4 regions of the Aeribacillus sp. JST-2 genome follow, and region 1 is predicted to be linked to each of the others. Evidence: riboswitches for the same ligand, from Rfam matches in the RefSeq annotation. Region 1 holds a riboswitch; each other region holds the start of a gene.

The links. A riboswitch is a leader RNA that binds a small molecule or an ion and turns the genes downstream of it on or off. The one in region 1 is predicted to bind S-adenosylmethionine.
Positions count from the first base shown of each region.
Region 2: linked by a shared signal. The riboswitch ahead of AC0KTX_RS02120 (2-hydroxy-3-keto-5-methylthiopentenyl-1-phosphate phosphatase) and the one ahead of AC0KTX_RS04730 (bifunctional homocysteine S-methyltransferase/methylenetetrahydrofolate reductase) in region 1 are both predicted to bind S-adenosylmethionine.
Region 3: linked by a shared signal. The riboswitch ahead of AC0KTX_RS09460 (methionine ABC transporter ATP-binding protein) and the one ahead of AC0KTX_RS04730 (bifunctional homocysteine S-methyltransferase/methylenetetrahydrofolate reductase) in region 1 are both predicted to bind S-adenosylmethionine.
Region 4: linked by a shared signal. The riboswitch ahead of metK (methionine adenosyltransferase) and the one ahead of AC0KTX_RS04730 (bifunctional homocysteine S-methyltransferase/methylenetetrahydrofolate reductase) in region 1 are both predicted to bind S-adenosylmethionine.

Region 1 is NZ_JBVVUU010000005.1:129,232-134,115, forward strand. Features, by position in the region: gene AC0KTX_RS04705 (S-ribosylhomocysteine lyase) at 1-326, opposite strand, end outside; gene AC0KTX_RS04710 (hypothetical protein) at 605-1,000, shown strand; gene AC0KTX_RS04715 (HPr family phosphocarrier protein) at 1,280-1,579, shown strand; gene AC0KTX_RS04720 (HPr family phosphocarrier protein) at 1,639-1,953, shown strand; gene AC0KTX_RS04725 (YajQ family cyclic di-GMP-binding protein) at 1,983-2,474, shown strand; SAM riboswitch class I at 2,593-2,717, shown strand; gene AC0KTX_RS04730 (bifunctional homocysteine S-methyltransferase/methylenetetrahydrofolate reductase) at 2,821-4,680, shown strand; gene metH (methionine synthase) at 4,673-4,884, shown strand, end outside.
Region 2 is NZ_JBVVUU010000002.1:172,050-176,933, reverse strand. Features, by position in the region: gene AC0KTX_RS02125 (toxic anion resistance protein) at 1-260, shown strand, start outside; gene AC0KTX_RS02120 (2-hydroxy-3-keto-5-methylthiopentenyl-1-phosphate phosphatase) at 500-1,162, opposite strand; SAM riboswitch class I at 1,252-1,354, opposite strand; gene AC0KTX_RS02115 (carbon-nitrogen family hydrolase) at 1,716-2,507, shown strand; gene AC0KTX_RS02110 (methylated-DNA--[protein]-cysteine S-methyltransferase) at 2,643-3,134, opposite strand; gene AC0KTX_RS02105 (PAS domain S-box protein) at 3,151-4,884, opposite strand, start outside.
Region 3 is NZ_JBVVUU010000014.1:65,023-69,906, reverse strand. Features, by position in the region: gene AC0KTX_RS09470 (MetQ/NlpA family ABC transporter substrate-binding protein) at 1-128, opposite strand, end outside; gene AC0KTX_RS09465 (methionine ABC transporter permease) at 142-810, opposite strand; gene AC0KTX_RS09460 (methionine ABC transporter ATP-binding protein) at 803-1,828, opposite strand; SAM riboswitch class I at 1,933-2,042, opposite strand; gene AC0KTX_RS09455 (SCP2 sterol-binding domain-containing protein) at 2,158-2,457, opposite strand; gene AC0KTX_RS09450 (thioredoxin family protein) at 2,604-2,915, opposite strand; gene AC0KTX_RS09445 (toprim domain-containing protein) at 2,935-3,285, opposite strand; gene gcvH (glycine cleavage system protein GcvH) at 3,420-3,803, opposite strand; gene AC0KTX_RS09435 (arsenate reductase family protein) at 3,868-4,230, opposite strand; gene AC0KTX_RS09430 (acyl-CoA dehydrogenase family protein) at 4,356-4,884, opposite strand, start outside.
Region 4 is NZ_JBVVUU010000028.1:5,406-10,289, reverse strand. Features, by position in the region: gene AC0KTX_RS12665 (phosphatase PAP2 family protein) at 81-611, shown strand; gene metK (methionine adenosyltransferase) at 770-1,975, opposite strand; SAM riboswitch class I at 2,167-2,360, opposite strand; gene pckA (phosphoenolpyruvate carboxykinase (ATP)) at 2,557-4,131, shown strand; gene AC0KTX_RS12650 (DUF2584 family protein) at 4,519-4,761, opposite strand; gene AC0KTX_RS12645 (alpha/beta hydrolase family protein) at 4,809-4,884, opposite strand, start outside.

The DNA of each region.
Region 1 (4,884 bases):
TCTTTCAATGTTTTTTCAATCGCTTCCAAAATGCTTTCGTAATCTTCATGATTTAATACGGATAAATAGAAACCCGTTTGACAGCCCATTGGGCTTAAATCAACGACATGACCTAAATGGTTGCGGATGTTTTCGGCCATTAAATGCTCAAGGGAATGAAGAGCAGGCATTTCCATATGTTCCTTGTTGGGCTGTTTCACCCGGATGTCGTATTTATGAATGACATCGCCTTTTTCACCTTGAATAACGCTTGCCAAACGGACATAAGGCGCTTTCACTTTCGTGTGGTCAAGGTTAAAGCTTTCCACATTCATTTTTTTCAGCATGATGGTCCCTCCTTTTTTTTACGTCCATTATAACATTTATAAAACATTTTCCTTAACAAAAGTTTGTACGTTTTGTCGTCTTCGGAAAAGAAGAAAATTCTCCATTACAAATTCGTTAGTTATTTTCTCACAACAGGTAATCCGATTTTTCAGCTCAACCGATCACACATTTATCTTCTCTTGATCATCGAATGAAAATGTGTCTTTTCCTTCGTTTATATACCCTTCCAATGCAAACAAGCTTTCATATAGTGTTAGTAATTCAAAATAAGGGGGTGATGAACATAGCAGTTTTATATTCAACAGGACCTATTGAATTAGATGGATCCAACACAAGACAATTTATTGTCAAAATATTAAACAACAGTCCAAAGGATACCGCAACCGGCAAAGTTAGAGTCTTTTCCTTGAACGGCGGAAAAAGCCGTATAGCCAATCCAACATTTTATATTCCTCCGTTGTCTTCCGACTTTTTTTCCTTCGATGTAAAAGACGAAGCTGAAGTTGAATTTCAAATCAGGGTGGATTCCCTAAACGGCGCTACAAACGAACAAATCACATCTTTTGTATTGCCTTCTGTATGGGGAAAAAATCCGGGTGGTGTTCCACAGACAGAACACCGTCTTGTTACGGCCGAAATTCGAATTGTCCGTCCGATCGGAGATTCCGAGTAACGGAAGGGGATAGGCTGTCCGTTTAGCGGACAGTCTATTTTTAGCTGGTTGGCGGAAGAGAGCCGCATAAAACCCAAAAAGTGCTTACATAGACAACCGATTTTTTTAAAGTCTTTAAAACATTTTGTCCAAATAACCTTTCATAAACTTCATAGTCTTTGCAACAGTCAAAATTTCAAACCTATTCTTTGTTTGGAAGAAGAAATGACGAACAAATGGAATTCTCATTTGCCTCTATGTAAGATATCTGTAAAAACGTAAATGTAAGAGGTGTCAAAAATGGAGAAACATGAAATTTCCATATATCTTACGGAAGAAATGGATCCGGAATATGTTATTTCCCTTGTCCACGAAGCCGTCAAGTATAACAGCTACATTCTGTTCCGCACAAAAAAATTTCAGTTAAATGCCAAAAGCATTCTAAGCATGCTCGGTTTTGCCGCTTTTTTAGAAGGTCGAGTGCGCATTGTTGCTGAAGGCGACGATTCATTGGAAGCAATAAAAAATTTGCAAGCCTTTCTCTCCCCAAAATGTTCTGAAACAACTTCCGCAGCAAAAATCCATTCAATTTTAAAATGATGGAAACTGTCGGCAACATTTGCCTCCTAACAACATATCAATCATGATGAGGTGAAAAAATGATTGAGAAAACGTCCATTTTCCAAAATGATATAGCGTTCAACAAGTGCTACGCCAATGTTTTTGTCAAACAAGCGAACCGATTTGAATCAACGATTACCGTGAAAAAGGACGATACAACAGTTGATGGCAAAAGCCTCCTAGGGCTGCTCACCCTTAACTTGAAAAAAGGCGAAAAACTTTCGATATGTGCAAAAGGCGCCGATGAACAGGAGGCAGCCGCCGCCCTCGTCAGCTTGGTTGAAAATTGGTTTACCGTCTGCCAGAAAAGCTTAAAAAATGTTGTTCAGCTGCCTCCGATTCACTATAATTGATATAAATCACATAGCTTGGAGGTAAAACGTTGGCAAAGGAAAATTCATTTGACATTGTATCTAAAGTGGATATTGCGGAAGTGACGAATTCCATTCAAATGGCGCAAAAAGAAATTGCTAACAGGTATGATTTTAAAGGATCGAAAAGCGATATTTCCCTGGAAAAAGATGAACTTGTCCTCATTTCCGATGACGAGTTTAAACTGAATCAGTTAAAAGATGTTCTAATCGGGAAAATGATTAAGCGCGGTGTGGCCACCAAAAACATTCAGTACGGAAAAATCGAAAAGGCCGCCGGAGGCACTGTCAGACAAAGAGCAAAACTTGTCAACGGAATTGACAAAGAAAACGGCAAGAAAATAAACGCTCTTATCAAAAAGACCGGACTAAAAGTAAAAAGCCAAATCCAGGACGACCAAATCCGGGTAAGCGGCAAAAACAAAGACGATTTGCAAAAAGTGATCGCAGCGGTAAAAAGCGCCGACTTGCCGATTGACGTTCAATTCATCAATTTTCGTTAAATGATCCTGCCCGTAAAACAGAAGTTTTTTTGAAAAAATAAAAAAATTATATTGATTATTCTGATAGAATCCGTTACATTATGATTAATCCTATATAACTAATTGAATATGTAAATGATTCTTATCAAGAGAAGCGGAGGGACTGGCCCGATGAACCTTCAGCAACCGGATTACCCAGTAGAAAACATTGGGTACCAAGGTGCTAAATCCAGCGATGCGCAAAGTGCGCTCGAAAGATAAGAAGAAGGGGAAATTGCTCAAAAAGTCTTCTTCTTAGAAGGCTTTTTCTTTTTATTAGAGCAACACCTCCTTCTGCGATTGATTTCATGATTGGAGGAACTTTTTTATGGGGCTTTTGCAAGATTTAAAACATCATATATTAATTGCTGATGGAGCAATGGGGACTCTTCTGTATTCTTATGGTATTGACCGATGTTTTGATGAACTGAATCTCTCCAAACCGGACGAAATTAAACAAATTCATACAACTTATATTGAAGCTGGCGCGCGTGTCATTCAAACAAATACATACAGCGCCAATCTATTAAAGCTTTCAAGATACGGTTTGGAAGATGAAATGCAGCAGATCAATCAAAAAGGTGTCGAACTTGCGAAAGAAGCGGCAAAAAATGCAACTGACAAAACTTATGTCATTGGAACAATCGGCGGCATCCGCTCTTTTCAAAAAAGCGCCTATTCTTTACCGGATATTACAAAGAGCTTTCAAGATCAACTTTATGTCCTTTTATCTGAAGAGATAGACGGCCTTATTTTGGAAACTTATTACGATCTGGAAGAACTGAAAACCGTTTTGCAAATAGCGAGAAAAGAGACGGATTTGCCGATCATTACAAACGTTTCATTGCACGAAGAGGGGGTTTTTCAAAACGGGACAAGACTAGCAGACGGCTTAAAAATGCTTGAAGAACTTGGAGCTGATATAGTCGGGCTCAATTGCCGGTTAGGCCCTTATCATATGCTGAAATCGTTGGAAGAAGTACCGATTCCGGAAAAAGCTTTTTTATCCGCTTTTCCAAACGGCAGCTTGCCGAGTTATGAAAATGGAAGATTAGTTTATGAATCGGATGAACACTATTTCTTTGAAGCAGCTCTGCAATTCCGAGAGCAAGGCGTCCGGCTGCTTGGCGGTTGCTGCGGCACAGCGCCAAAACATATTCGGGCAATGGCTGAAGCGGTGTCGCACCTTTCTCCGGTGGCGGAAAAAAAAGTAAAACAACCTGATGTCGATATTATTCTTTCCCCTGCAAAACCGCTTGCGGAAACAAAACTTCCGGAGATTGTAAAAGAAAGACGATCTGTTATTGTTGAATTAGATCCGCCCAAAACGCTCGGCATTGATAAATTTTTAATGGGAGCAAAAGCTTTGAAAAAAGCCGGTATTGACGCGATTACGCTGGCAGATAATTCCCTTGCCACGCCAAGAATCAGCAATCTGGCATGCGCCCAAATTTTAAAAAGCCGTTATCGAATCAGACCGCTCGTTCATTTGACTTGCCGAGACAGAAACCTGATCGGCCTGCAATCTCATCTGATGGGCTTGCACACACTCGGTTTGCATGATATTTTAGCGGTTACCGGCGATCCGTCCAAAATCGGCGATTTTCCTGGTGCAACCTCTGTTTTTGATTTATCATCGTTCGATTTAATCAGTTTAATTAAACAATTTAATGAGGGACTGTCCTATTCCGGAAAGTCTCTTGGGGAAAAGACGAACTTTACCGTCGCCGCCGCTTTTAATCCGAATGTACGCCATCTTGAACGCGCCGTTTCGAGACTTGAGAAAAAAATCAGCTGCGGGGCCGATTATTTCATTACACAGCCTGTCTACTCCGAAAAACTGATTGAAGACATTTTTGAGGCGACAAAACATTTAAATGTACCGATTTATCTAGGCATTATGCCGCTCACAAGCAGCCGCAACGCCGAATTTATCCATAACGAGGTGCCCGGCATCAAACTGTCTGATTCGATTCGCGAAACGATGAAAAAGGCCGGGGATGATCAAGAAAAAGCGAAACAGGAAGGGCTGTCAATCGCAAAATCGCTCATTGACACAGCTTTCGATCTGTTTAACGGCATTTATTTAATCACGCCATTTTTACACTATGAAATGACGGTTGAACTGATCGAATACATCCACGAAAAAGAAAAGGCGAAACGTGAAAGGAAGATTTCCCATGTATAACTTGAAAGAACAACTGGAGAAAAAAATCCTCATCCTTGATGGGGCCATGGGAACAATGATTCAGGCTGCCGGTTTATCGGCCGAAGATTTTGGCGGCGAAGAGTATGAAGGATGCAACGAATATTTAAACATTACTTCCCCTGAAACAATTGTCGGCATCCATGAAGCGTACCTTGAAGCTGGCGCCGACATTATCGAAACAAA
Region 2 (4,884 bases), on a different contig from region 1:
TAACAAAAACGACTAACGAGCTGCTGTTAAAAAATGCTGAAATGTTAAAAACGAACACAATCGAAACCGCAAGAGAAAACGAACGCGGAATCGTTGATGTTGAAACATTGAAAAAAACACAGGAAGATCTCATTTCAACGATTGAAGAAACGATCCGTATTCAACAGGAAGGACGGATGAAACGGCAGCAAGCCGAACAGGAGCTTCTACAGCTTGAAAACGACTTGAAATCAAGGCTTTTGCAATTCAAATCAGAATAAAACGAAACAAACTTCCCCGAAAAAATTGTTTCAAAAGCTTTCATTCGGAAAAACCGGATAAACAACTTTTTTCTATTTTGTTAAAAAATATCCGCCTTTCGCCGAAATGGTTGGAGAAAGGCGATACTTTCCCTTCTTGAATCACTCCCATCCCCTTGCAGCCCCAAATATACAAGTGGATGGTTTTTCACTTTAATCGGGCAATTGCCGCTTCTCCCCTCACTCTTCTTTCACTTTAATCAAACTGACACTTCCTCCATTTGCTTTAAATGATGAATGACATCATAAAACGTATCAAAGCTTCTATGATTTAAACCTAATTGACGGCATTTTTCAAAAAGAAAATCTCTTGCAATCACAATATCGGCCAGCTTTGCCGCTTCCAAATCCGTAATCGAATCCCCAATAACGATTACGTAGTGATCATTGGAAGCAATCTTGCGAATAATCGATGCCTTGCATAATCCGCAATGTTGATCACAATGTTCATCACATTCATGAAGCCATTCAATGTTGATAAAATCCCCTGAAAAATCGGCGTTATTGCAAAAAATATGATCTTCCGGAATAAGCGGTTTTAACAACGGTTTCACAAAAAAATCCATTCCGCTGCTGACAACATATAATGGCAATTTGTTTCTTTTCGTATATTCGACAAGTGCTTGAAACCCTTCACGAATTTCGGCTGTTGATAACACATATTCAATCACATCGTATACTTTGTAGGAGAGCAACAGCGAAAACATTTGTTCCAATCCTTCTTTAACGGATATTTTTTCCGACAACATTTTCTCCTTAAGCCTCTTCCATTCGGGAGGCGCAAATTTTTTCATGATGGCAACAACGGTGTCTTCTTTTGTGATTGTTCCAACAAAATCACATATGATAAGCGGTTTTTTCATCCTTTCACCTCTACGATAGAACTTACACAAATAAAAAACCTCTTTTCGCAGCCTTGCGAGAAGAGGTTGGAAGTTTCATTTACGAAACATCCTTATCTCTCAGCAACATGCTGCAAGAATTAGCACCGTGCTTAAAATAAGCCGGTTGCCGGGCTTCATTGGGCTCGTCCCTCCGCCTGCTCTTGATAAGAATGTATGGCATATAAATTTTTTCGTGTTAAATTAATTCGGATTATGCCAGTCTTTCAGCTATTTGTCAATCCTTTTTTGCGAACTTTAAAAAATATGTAATATGTAAAAGATAAATAAGCGAATCATGAAAATCAACGGTTTTCCCTTTCAAAAGCTTGCGAAGAAACTGTTCCCCTTTTTCGGAAACTGCTGATCCGGCCAAAAGCCGTATGGAAAATAAGAAAAACATATCGAAGGAAAGCCTTTGGGAACCCGAAGCAAAGCGTTTTCGTGCTCACCCAATACACCTCTTGAATTTCTCACAAAATACCGTATATTGGAATTATCTACTTGTAAAGAATCAACGTCAGGCGGTGATGAGATGGAAATCACAATCTCTTGTTTGCAAACGAATATTTTTCCCTGCAACCCGGAGCTAAATATTGAACATATGAAAAACAAGCTTATGGAAGCAATGAATAAGGCGCCGGACATTGTCGTCATGCCGGAACTTTGGACGACCGGATATGATCTTGAACGTTTCTCTTACATCAGTGATGCAGAAGGAAGCATCACAAAATCTTTTTTAAGCAAATGGGCGAAAGCTTACAATATCCATATTGTGGGCGGTTCCGTCGCTAAAAGAACGAACCAAGGCATTTATAATACGATGTATGTTGTGAATCGGAACGGAAGGATCATCCATGAATACAGCAAGCTTCATTTGTTTCGATTAATGGATGAAGACAAATATTTACAATCCGGGCAAGATGATAGCTATTTTGAGTTGCCAGGCATCCCGGCTTGCGGGGTGATCTGTTATGATATCCGTTTTCCTGAATGGATCCGGATTTCCGTCTTAAAAGGGGCAAAAATTTTATTTGTTGCCGCCGAATGGCCGAAGCAGCGCTTGGATCATTGGCGGACGCTCCTTTTAGCACGCGCGATCGAAAACCAATGTTTTGTTGTCGCTTGCAATCGTGTCGGATCTGACGGAAAAAATGATTTTGCAGGCCATTCCATCATCATCGACCCGTGGGGAGAAGTAATGGCCGAAGGAGGCGAACAGGAAGAGATTGTCACGGCAAAAATTGATTTGAACAAAGTGGTTCAAGTGCGGGAAATGATTCCGGTTTTTGCTGACCGCCGACCTGATTTTTATACATGTGAATAATTGATGACTCCCCATGAGTATATCAAAGGGATCATTACAGAAAAAAGAACCCTTTCAAAGCCATTTCGGGGCAAAATCAGCATATTGTTTCGCTAAACTCTGCGGCTTTTTCCGAAGAGTTTTAAATTCTATCCATTATAATGAACAAACGCGCTTCTCCAAATCCAGCAAAAAAGCTTTTTTATCTACTTGATTTCCTGCATAGCCGACAAGTTTTCCATTTTGGCCGATCACCCGATGGCACGGAACAATAATCGGAAGCGAGTTCGCCTTGTTTGCTTGGCCTACCGCCCTGACTGCTCTCGGATTTCCGATAGCTGCTGCTACCTCTTGGTAACTGCGGACTTGGCCGAACGGAATATTCATCAGTTCTTTCCAAACTTTCTCCTGAAATGGAGTACCGCTTTGCTGAAAAGGAAAGGTGAATTCGGTTCGTTTTCCTTCAAAATATTCTTCCAGCTGCTTTGCCGCCTCTTTTAAAAGCGGTGTGGCTTTGTTTAAAACATGAGGAGAGCCGAGAAGCTTCTCCCATTCATTCTCATCCATTAGGACAGAGATTATGATCCCGTCTCTTTCAACTATTCCTATTTCTCCAAGCGGAGTCGAAATAGCACTGAAATAAACCATAACACACCTCAAATGTCTATTTTTCGATTGGGAGTGAAATATAAAAAGTGGTTCCATGTCCGACTTTGCTTTTTACTTTCACTTTTCCTTTATGTTCTTCAATAATTTTATAGCTGACCATAAGTCCCAGGCCAGTTCCCCTGTCCTTCGTTGTATAAAAGGGTTCTCCGAGCCGTTTTAATTTATCTTTGGAAATTCCCGGTCCTTCATCTTGTATGGCAATTTGCACCCATTTGTCGTTTTTTCGATGTATGGACACAAATATATTTCCGCCATTTGGCATAACCTCAATGGCATTTTTCAAAATATTGATGAACACTTGCTTCAATTGATTTGGCTCACAATAAATGTCAGGGACGTTTTCATACTCTAAATAGATTTGCACATTCACCAATATCGCTTGGGCATTCAGCAGGTCAATCGTATCTTTCATGATTTTAATGATATTTTTCTGCTCGAATCGCACCGCCTGTGGTTTGGCCAAAATAAGAAATTCAGTGATGATCGATTCGATTCTTTTTAACTCGGAAGTAATTACATTGAAATATAATGAATGATCCTCTTTTATGCTTCCTTGCAAAAGCTGAATGAATCCTTTTAATGCTGTCATTGGATTCCGAATTTCGTGGGCGATTCCGGCTGCCAGCTCACCGACAACATTTAATGTATCGGATTTTCTTAGACATTCTTCCATTTCTTTCCTTTCAGTAATATCACGAAAAATCGCCAAATTCATGTTTTCAATTATGCTCCGTTTAAAGGAACATTCAATGATTCTTTCTTGCCCGTTTTTCAATGTTAACACAAATTCTTTTGTTAATCCATTCTGATTCCAATCATTCATATTTTTTATGGAAAACAGTTCCAACAGACAATATTGATCTATTTTTTTGTTTGATAATCCTAAAATTTGTTTTGCCACCGGATTTGCATCGACAATCATCCATGAATCATCAAACAAAACAATTCCGTCCATGGCGCCGTTAAAAACGTTGCGAAACTTTTGTTCGCTTTCCCGAAGCTCTTTTTCCATCCGTTTTCGGTCGCTGACATTTCGTAAAATGGTCATATGGGTCCGTTCTTTCGGATTGTATTTTGAAGTGAATTCCAGTTGTTTCTTTTGTCCGTTCGGCATATAAAACATCAGTTCTTCTCTTATAGCACCTGTTTTCAAGTAGTGATGTATAATTTTCCGAAATTTCGGATCCCTCCGATTAATAAATTGCAGCAAATTGCTTTTCAACAGATTGTGAATAGGAAGTTCAAATATGCGGCAAGCCCATTGGTTGGCTTTTTGAATGTTTCCTTTTTCATCCCAAATAATGATGGCATCGAGTGCATTTTCAAATACTTCTCTAAATCTTTCTTCGCTTTCAATTAATTGTTGTTCCATTTTTCTTTTCTCGGTTATATCGCGCATGATGGACATGTAAAAGCCGTTGAATATATTCGAAGTGATCGTATATTCAAAAGTTCTCTTTGCGCCGTTTTTTAATTTTACCGGAAGTTCCCCTTTCATTCTTCCTTTTTTTTGAATGGTTTCCATAAAGGAAGAAGCCATTTCATCCGATTCAATAAAATCGGAAATTTTATGCTTGTTCAATTCGTTCGGATTAATGCAAAAACTTGAACAAAATGAATTGTTCGCATCAACAAAAAATCCTTTATGATCAATGATGGCAATCCCGTCAACGGCTCGTTCAAATAAATCCTGAAAAAGCTGATCATTGATTGACTGTTCACGTTCAAG
Region 3 (4,884 bases), on a different contig from region 1:
GGGGAAGCCCCGACTTTAATGACTTTGTCTTCCCCGCTTCCAGAGCCTCCGCCTTGATCACTTGCACCGCATGCAGCCGAAAAAATCATAGCCGCACCTAATAACGAAGATAAAAGCAATTTTTTCATCAACATTTCCTCCTTATCGTTTATCAATGGATTTTGTTATCATATCTCCAATAAATTGGATGAGAAACACAATGATCAAAATCAGAATGGTGGCAACCAATGTGACATCGTTATGATTTCGTTGAAAGCCTTCTAAATAGGCAAGATTTCCAAGCCCTCCGGCGCCTATCGCACCAGCCATTGCCGTGTAGCCGACCAACGCGATTGCGGTTACGGTTATTCCCGATACTAAGGCTGGGAGCGATTCCGGTATCAGCACTTTAAAAATAATGGTGCTTGTTGTCGCTCCCATTGATTTTGCCGCTTCTATCACGCCTTTGTCCACTTCCCGCAAAGCGATTTCTACCATTCTTGCATAAAATGGCGCGGCTCCGATAATAAGAGCCGGCAAAGCGGCATTTGCCCCCAATATCGTTCCAACCACCGCTTTTGTAAAAGGCAATAGCAGGATGATCAAAATAATAAACGGAATAGAACGGAAAATATTTACAACGGCAGCTACAATCGAATGGATGACATTATTTTGCCACAGATTCCCTTTTGACGTTAAAAAGAGCAGCAAACCTAAAATGATGCCGAGGAAAAATGTAGCTGCTACAGAAACTCCCGTCATATAAACCGTTTCGTACGCTGCATCCAAAACTTTGTCCCATTTCACATTAGGCAAAAAAGTCTCAGCCATTCGCAATCACCTCCAATTCTATTTGCTGATTGCGAATATATTCAATGGCTTCTTTAATTTTTTCTTCTTTGCCGTCGATATGAATAAGCAGCGAACCGTAAGATCCGTTTTGCGTTTGCGATATTTTTCCTTGCAAAATATTTACATCAACGTCAAACTGTCTGATCAGCTTGGAAATGACAGGTTGTTCCGCACGGTCGCCAATAAACGTCAGTTTAACAACCTTTCCTTTTTTATACTTATCAAGAAGGTGTTCCACCGTTTCTTTTGTTTCCTCGGGTTCTGTCACTTGTTTTACAAATCGTTTGGTAATGTCGGCCTGCGGATTCCGGAAAACGGTTAAAACATCCCCCTGCTCAACAATTTTTCCGTTTTCCATCACGGCAACCCGGTGGCAAATTTTGCGGATGACATGCATTTCATGTGTGATCAGCACGATTGTCAACCCCATCCGCTTGTTGATGTCTACAAGCAAATCGAGAATCGAATCAGTCGTCTGCGGATCTAATGCTGATGTCGCCTCATCACATAAAAGCACTTTTGGGTTATTGGCCAGAGCCCTCGCAATGCCGACCCGCTGTTTTTGGCCACCGCTTAATTGCGATGGATACGCATCTTCTTTCCCTTCGAGACCAACTAGTTTTATTAGTTCATCCACCCGCTTTAGCCGCTCGCTTTTGGCAACGCCGGCAATTTCAAGAGGAAAGGCGATATTTTCGCGGACGGTTCTTGACCAAAGCAGGTTGAAATGCTGAAAAATCATGCTGATTTCCTTGCGTGCGGTTCTAAGTTCTTTTCCTTTGATACAGTCAATTCTTTTTCCCGCCACATTAACAGATCCCCCTGTCGGCTTTTCAAGGCCGTTCAGCAAACGGATTAGCGTGCTCTTTCCCGCTCCGCTGTAACCGATTATTCCAAAAATTTCTCCGCTTTGAATCTCAAGGTCCACCTGATCCACAGCTTTGACTTGATTTCGATTGGATTGGTAAATTTTCGTAACAGCCTTAAGTGAAATCATCTTCTCACCTTCTTTCTTACAACATAGGAGGTGTCCCCGTTAAACGATTAAAAAGCCTTCCTGCAAGAGCAGAAAGGCGGAAAATATTGCAAATCCTTCAAACCTTTCCATCTTTCAAAGCAATGATGCTTTGCGTGATTTGGCACCATTTCAGCAATATCCTGACGGTTGCCGGGCTTCATAGGGCACGTCCCTCCGCCGCTCTTGATAGAAATTATCTAATATTTAACTTTTTACGTTAACAAACTACTTGGCTAGGATTTTACCACCTGCCTACCTTCATGTCAATGGAAAAGTCCAATTAATTAAAGAAAAACAATTTAGAATATTTATGAATGATCAGCTGCTAATGATAAAATCGCTTCCAATCTTAAAATATCCCGAAACGTCCCTTCTACTTTAATCGCCTTCAATTCCATCAGTTGCTGAAGCTTTAATTGTCCCGTTAATAGATCCTTCATTTGTCCATCGTTTCCTGTCATTTTCAGATGAACTGTTTCAGGCGCAGTTTCCATACACTTCAGCCCCTCTATATCCAGTTGAAAATAACACTTGGAATGTTTAGATTCGCATGCAATAATGAGAGGTATGGAAGGAAAAAGCGGCTTGATCAAATGATGCTCATTCACTCTTTTTAATAGAGACTCAAACAATGTTGGACCCCTCCAGCAAGTTACGGTTTATAAACAACTACTTCTTTCTCTTTTCCCGTCTTCCTGCTGGCAGTTGTCGACAATTTCACAACATATGTGACATTTCCCAAGAAATAATGTTCTTAAGAAGGAACGTATTTTTTCAATAGCTGATAAAGATAGTCAACGGAATGAAAAGCATATATTTTTTTAATGATTTTCCCGTTTTCAAAAATCAATAGACAGGGGACACTTTCAATTTCCCATTCTTTAGCGTATTCAGGGATATAATTTAAATTTTTCATTAAAATGGAAATAGAGGGCATTATCGTTTCAATAACCGACAACATTTTGGATGCTAATTGGCACGTGCCGCAAAACGGCGTGTATAAATATAAAACTGTCCTTTTTTGTTGATGAATCTTTCCCAATTGTTCCGATGTCAATTCATTCATTTCAACATTTCACACACCCTTACGATAAATATTTTACATGGACATCAATGTTGGCACTCAATAGAATTGAGGCTATGTGCTTCTCAGGCGCCGATGCCACTTCTCTGTACATTTTGTCGATGTATAAATGGCTGGCCTCCGGGAGCTCCCGTTTAAATTGTTTTCTTAGTCTTTCCCCTGCTTTGTCCGCATCAACTAAAATATAAACTTCCTTGTAAAACAAGCTTTCCACCAATTCGTCAAGCTTGGAAATACTTAACGTTCCATTCGTGCAAATGACTTCCACAGGCTCATTTACGATCTTTTCAATTTTCAGCTTATCTGATTTTCCTTCTACAATGATCACCTTTTCGGCCTCTGTACTTGCCATTGGCATCACCTTTTTGATTTTGGGGTCATTTCGCAAAGCATTTTTTGTTGATAGCAAATATCTTCTCTTTTCCTTTTTATTCCTAATTTTAAAAAAGCAAAATCCCCCTCTCGCTTAGAGAAGGGGATTGAGCCTCAGTCTTCTTTTACCATTTCTTCATATTCTTCAGCAGTCATCAGTTTTTCGACATCGCTTATATCATTAGGCTCCACAATAATCATCCAAGCTTTTTCATAAGGCGACTCATTTACATATTCAGGATTATCATCCAGTTCTTCGTTCACTTCCACTACTTTTCCGCTGATTGGTGCATAAAGTTCAGATACAGTTTTAACGGACTCGACGCTTCCAAACGGCTCGTCAGCAGTTATCTCATCACCAACTTCTGGAAGTTCAACGAAAACAATATCACCTAATTCAGATTGAGCGAAGTCAGTAATGCCGATTTTCACTTTATCCCCTTCTACCTTCACCCATTCATGTTCTTCAGAATAACGCAATTCTTTTGGTGTGTTCAATGTTTTTCCCTCCATGCCAAAATATTAATTTAAAGATTTCTATGATAAATAGAAAATCTTTTTTTCATGAATTTCTCCACGTTTTTTCAAATTCCTCTTCTTTAAATCCAACTGTAACCTTTTCTCCATCTGTCACGATCGGACGTTTTATCAGCATGCCGTCAGACGAAAGCAACTCATAAATGTCCTCTTCTGACATGGCTTTTACTTTCTCTTTTAAACCTAATTGCCGATATTTTTGTCCGCTTGTGTTAAAAAATTTTTTCAACTCTAAACCGCTTTTTTCATGCAATTTCTTTAATTCATCTTTTGAAGGAGGATTTTTTGCAATATGTATCTCTTGAAAATCAATGTTGTGCTCTTCCAGCCACTTTTTTGCTTTGCGGCAGGTTCCGCATTTCGGATACCAATACATCTTCAAAGCCAAGCTGATTCACCTCCTCCATACAACACCAATCATATTTTATCATATCCAACAGGACAAGACTAATAACTTGACCATTATTTTTAAGACCAGACTCTTTCATGAGTCTGGCCCCATTGAATTTCATTTTATACAATATATTTTCCTTCTTCAATTAATTTTGCCGCAATTTGCCGTTTTTTTTGTATAGCATTGATCGGCACGTATCTTGAAAGTTTCTTTAACGCCGATAACATTATCCGCAGGCTGTCGCCTTCTTCCACAGCGGCAATCGTTTCCTTTGCAGCCGTTTCCAATTGTTGAAACGCTTGTTGGGCAAATACTTGAGTGTAAAGAAGTTTTTGCTTGTTTTTTTCGACTCCTGTTTTCGAAATAGCTTTTTCAGTCCGCAAAACAGCCGATTCCATTGCATAAACATTGCTCACTGCATCGGCAATATTTGCAAGAATCTCCTGCTCACGCTGCAAAGATTCGCCAAATTTTTGAGCGGCGATTCCAGCCATTAAAAGCGTTATTTTTTTCGCTTGGCGAAGAAGATATTTTTCTTGCTCTAAAGGATCAGCGCCTGCTTCTTCCGGCATCATCATCAGTTCCTCTTTCAGAGTTTGCGCCTTTTGAAATAAAGGCAGTTCCCCTTTCATTGCTTTTTTCAAATAC
Region 4 (4,884 bases), on a different contig from region 1:
AACAATTGATGTTGTGTGGAATAAAAGAGAAAATGAAGTTACAACCATTCATTGCTGTCTTTTTTTAAAGGAGCCTTATGATGAACAGATTCATTGATCATTTATACGATGTTGAATGCAAACTGTTTAAAATGATTAATTCCCATTTTGAAAGAAAAGGGCTTAATGTTTATTTTCGCCTGATTACACATCTGGGTGGTGCAACGTGGACCATTGCGTCATGCTTGCTCCTGATATTATTTTTAAACGAACCGGTTAAATCAGTCGCTTTTGCCAGTGCTTTTTCTCTTTTTTTCAGTCATATTCCTGTCTTCATTATTAAAAAAATATTTCCGCGCCGGCGTCCTTATTTAACATTGCTGGGCGCTAAGGTCATGAAAAACCCATTAAAGGACTATTCGTTTCCTTCGGGTCATTCGACAGCCATTTTCTCAGTCACAATTCCGTTCTTATTATCTGCACCCATTTTATCATGGATTTTGCTTCCTCTTTCGCTTAGTGTGGCGCTTTCAAGAATTTATTTAGGGCTTCACTATCCTTCCGATGTGCTGGCGGGAATGCTCCTAGGAACATCAACTGGGATTATCTGCTTTTATTCATTTGTTCTATAAAACCATTTACAAGCGAAAGATGCGTTCCTTCCGGTCAAAAAAACAAAACGGACGCAGCCGTGTCTGCGTCCGTTTTGTTTATCCCTAAAATCAATTGATAAACTAATTTTATACAGTTTAAAAAGGGCGCCAATTGAATGGGCGCCCTTTTTATAAATTTATTTATACTGATAAGACTGCTCGCGAAGAGCTTCTGCTTTATCCGTTCTTTCCCAAGGCAGATCCAAATCAGTGCGGCCAAAATGTCCATAAACGGCTGTCTTTTTATAAATCGGGCGGCGCAAATCAAGCATTTTTATAATGCCTGCAGGACGCAAATCAAAGTTTTTCTGAACAAGTTCCACTAAAACATCTTCACTAACGCTTCCTGTTCCAAATGTATCAATTGAGATAGAAACAGGTTTTGCTACACCGATTGCATAGGCAAGCTGAACTTCACATTTGTCAGCAAGCCCCGCAGCCACGATATTTTTGGCGACATACCGTGCAGCATACGCAGCGGAACGGTCCACCTTCGTCGGGTCTTTTCCGGAAAAAGCTCCACCGCCGTGGCGAGCATAGCCTCCATAAGTATCGACAATAATTTTTCGGCCTGTTAAACCGGCATCTCCTTGCGGTCCGCCAATGACGAAACGCCCGGTAGGATTGATGAAAAATTTTGTTTCTTCATCAATCAACTCATTGGGAACAACCGGATCAATGACCTTTTCTCGAATATCCCGCTTTATTTGTTCAATCGTTGCTTCAGGATGATGTTGAGTTGATATGACGATCGTATCGATTCTGACTGGTTGGTTATTTTCGTCATATTCTACCGTCACTTGTGTTTTTCCGTCCGGACGCAAATATGGAATCACTTCGGTCTTGCGTACTTCTGCAAGCCGGCGGGAAAGCTTATGCGCCAACGAAATCGGTAGAGGCATTAATTCTTTCGTTTCATTACAAGCAAAACCGAACATTAGTCCTTGGTCTCCGGCTCCGATCGCTTCAATTTCTTCATCCGTCATTTGTCCTTCGCGCGCTTCAAGAGCTTTATCAACTCCCATAGCAATATCCGGTGATTGCTCATCAATTGATGTTAAAACAGCACAAGTTTCAGCATCAAACCCGTATTTTGCTCTCGTGTAGCCGATGTCTCTTACTGTTTCCCGCACAATTTTTGGTATATCGACATAAGTGTTGGTCGTAATTTCTCCACTGACTAATACAAGGCCTGTTGTCACAGATGTTTCACAGGCAACACGCGCATTCGGATCTTTTTCAATGATAGCGTCTAAAATTGCATCCGAAATTTGATCGCAAATTTTATCCGGATGCCCTTCCGTAACTGATTCAGATGTAAACAGACGGCGCTTTCTTGCCATGGCACTTCCTCCTTCAACTACTTTATGTTCTGTGGAGCACTCGGACTCCCATTATTGTCACGGAACTCATTCCCTCAAGAATCGATGCCATTTACGATAAGAAAAACTTGGCGAAACGGAAGGTTTTTTATAATAAGAAAAAACCTTTCCCGTCATCAGAGGAAAGGTTGTTGCTCGATTCATGCCTTTCACTCTTATCGTTCAAGGAAAAAACCTTGCATCAGGTTAGCACCTTTGCTCGTCCTGTATTCGAATATGGAACTTTTTTTCAGGAAATATTCTAGGTGGCTTGAGCGATGTTCAACATACCATATTCGGCTGTCAACAAAATGAGCCGGTTGCTGGGCTTCATAGGGCCTGTCCCTCCGCCAACTCGGGATAAGAGTATCCGTTCAAGGATATATCTTACATGAGCCAAAACAGCATTGTCAACAAAAACCGACCTGTTTCTGCAAGTTTCTGTGCAGCCACCTGGAGATTCTTTTTTTGTTAAAAATATGATGTAATATTTAATTATATGTGTTATACTTATTTCAAAAATCACAACTATATCATGCTGCAAAAGGTGGTTTTCTGTGAAAATGATAAGTTTATCAAATGAATTAACAACATTAATTAACGGTGCAAATGCTTATCAAAATTTATCAGTTCCTCAACTGGTGGAAAAAACTTTAAAAAGGGGGGAAGGAATTTTAACAAATACAGGGGCCGTAGCAGTGAAAACGGGAAAATATACTGGCCGTTCGCCAAATGACAAATTTATTGTTGATGAAGTATCGGTACAAGATGAAATTGATTGGGGGACTGTGAACAAGCCGATTTCTAAAGAAGCTTTCGAACGCCTTTATATAAAATTAATCCGCTTTTTAAAGGAAAAAGAAGAGATTTTTGTTTTTAAGGGATATGCTGGTGCAGATCCGAATTACCGCATGCCGATTCAAGTAGTGAATGAATTGGCATGGCATAATTTATTTGCCCGACATCTCTTTGTCCGTTCAAACGATAAAACGGATTTCAAAAACCCTTTTACCATTTTGTCAGCTCCTTCGTTTAAGGCTGATCCTGAAGTGGACGGAACCAATTCCGAAGCATTTATTATCATTTCTTTTGAAAAGCGCGTCGTTTTGATTGGCGGCACAGAGTATGCTGGAGAAATGAAAAAAGCGATATTTTCCGTTATGAATTTTCTTCTCCCTAAACAAAACATTTTGCCGATGCATTGTTCGGCAAATGTTGGTGAAAAAGGGGATGTCGCCCTGTTTTTCGGATTATCAGGGACAGGAAAAACGACGCTTTCAGCCGATCCCGACCGGCCGCTAATCGGCGATGATGAACATGGCTGGTCTTCTTCAGGTATTTTTAACATAGAAGGCGGTTGCTATGCGAAGTGCATCGGTTTATCCATTGAGAAAGAACCGCAAATTTTCAACGCTATTGGGTTTGGCTCTGTATTAGAAAATGTCGTTGTCGACGGCAACACGCGCTTGCCTGATTATCATGATTCGCAAATAACAGAAAATACCCGTGCCGCCTATCCAATTGAGGCCATCGGCAATTTTGCAAACCCGAGCATGGCCGGACATGCGAACACAATCATCTTTTTAACAGCCGATGCGTTCGGTGTGCTTCCTCCGATTAGCAAATTGACAAAAGAGCAGGCAATATACCATTTCCTAAGCGGCTATACAAGCAAGCTTGCCGGCACAGAACGGGGAGTTACATCGCCAAAAGCGACATTTTCGTCCTGCTTTGGTGCGCCGTTTTTGCCTCGTCCAGCGGCGGTCTATGCGGAAATGTTAGGAAAGCGAATTGAAAAGCATAATGTCAAGATCTTTTTGGTCAACACCGGGTGGACAGGCGGAGAGTACGGCGTTGGAAAACGAATACAGCTTTCTTATACTAGAGCAATGGTTCAAGCCGCGTTAGCAGGAAAACTGGATGAAGTTGAAACGGTAAAAGATCCGATTTTCGGCTTAAACATACCTGTTTCAGTGCCTAACGTGCCAAATGAAGTTCTAAAGCCGGAAAAAACTTGGGCTGATCCTAAAGCTTATGAGCAAAAAGCGCTGCAATTGGCTAAAGCTTTCCAAGAAAACTTCAAAAAATTCAAAGGGATTCCAAAAGAAATTGAAATAACGGGCGGTCCCCAAGTTTAAAGCCGAATGAGAAACAGTCTATATGACAGATGTCGTCAGCGCCGAAAGTTTTGAAAAGACGCTGCTGCGGCATTATAAAAAAAATACTGCGACAACCTTTCCGGCATGATGAACAGCCGCTAATGAAGAGTATCTATTTCATCAGAAAAAAACGGTATGACCGTGCAAATGGAAAGGAAACTTTATTTCCCGTGCCTTCGCTGTTTTGAAGGAAACAGCTTTTTGAACATTGCAGCAAATAAGGCAATCATCAGCAGTTTCACTTTGAACTGTGAACCAAATCGGAAACAATTTCAACAAATTAAGCAATCATAAAGCTCTCTGTTTCCCGCCGGAAACGAGCTAACCGAAACATTGCCTATCGGGCAATGCGTTCGGTTAGCTTTTTTAATTTGTAGAGTTTAATGATAGAAGATTGTATAAAAGCACGGTCTCATCATTGGACCATTCGACTTTAATAATTTCTGCCGTGCCGCTTGGATCACTTTCCAATGTTTTTCGTATTTCTAACGGAATATGCATGGGATAAAGTCGGTATCCTTTTTTGACAAGCTGAAACAGATTCCCTTCGATCCGTTGTTCTTTTCCTTTTGTAACAATCATCGTATTTAATTCAAACGGCATGCCCATGCTTGCTTTCCCTCCAATTGCCTGTTTTTCTTACCTCTTAGTATATATCAAAAATAGAAAGAAGGTTTCCGGTTTCTCATCCAGTTTGTCAAATCTTCTACTATAGTTTTGTTATCCTTCGGC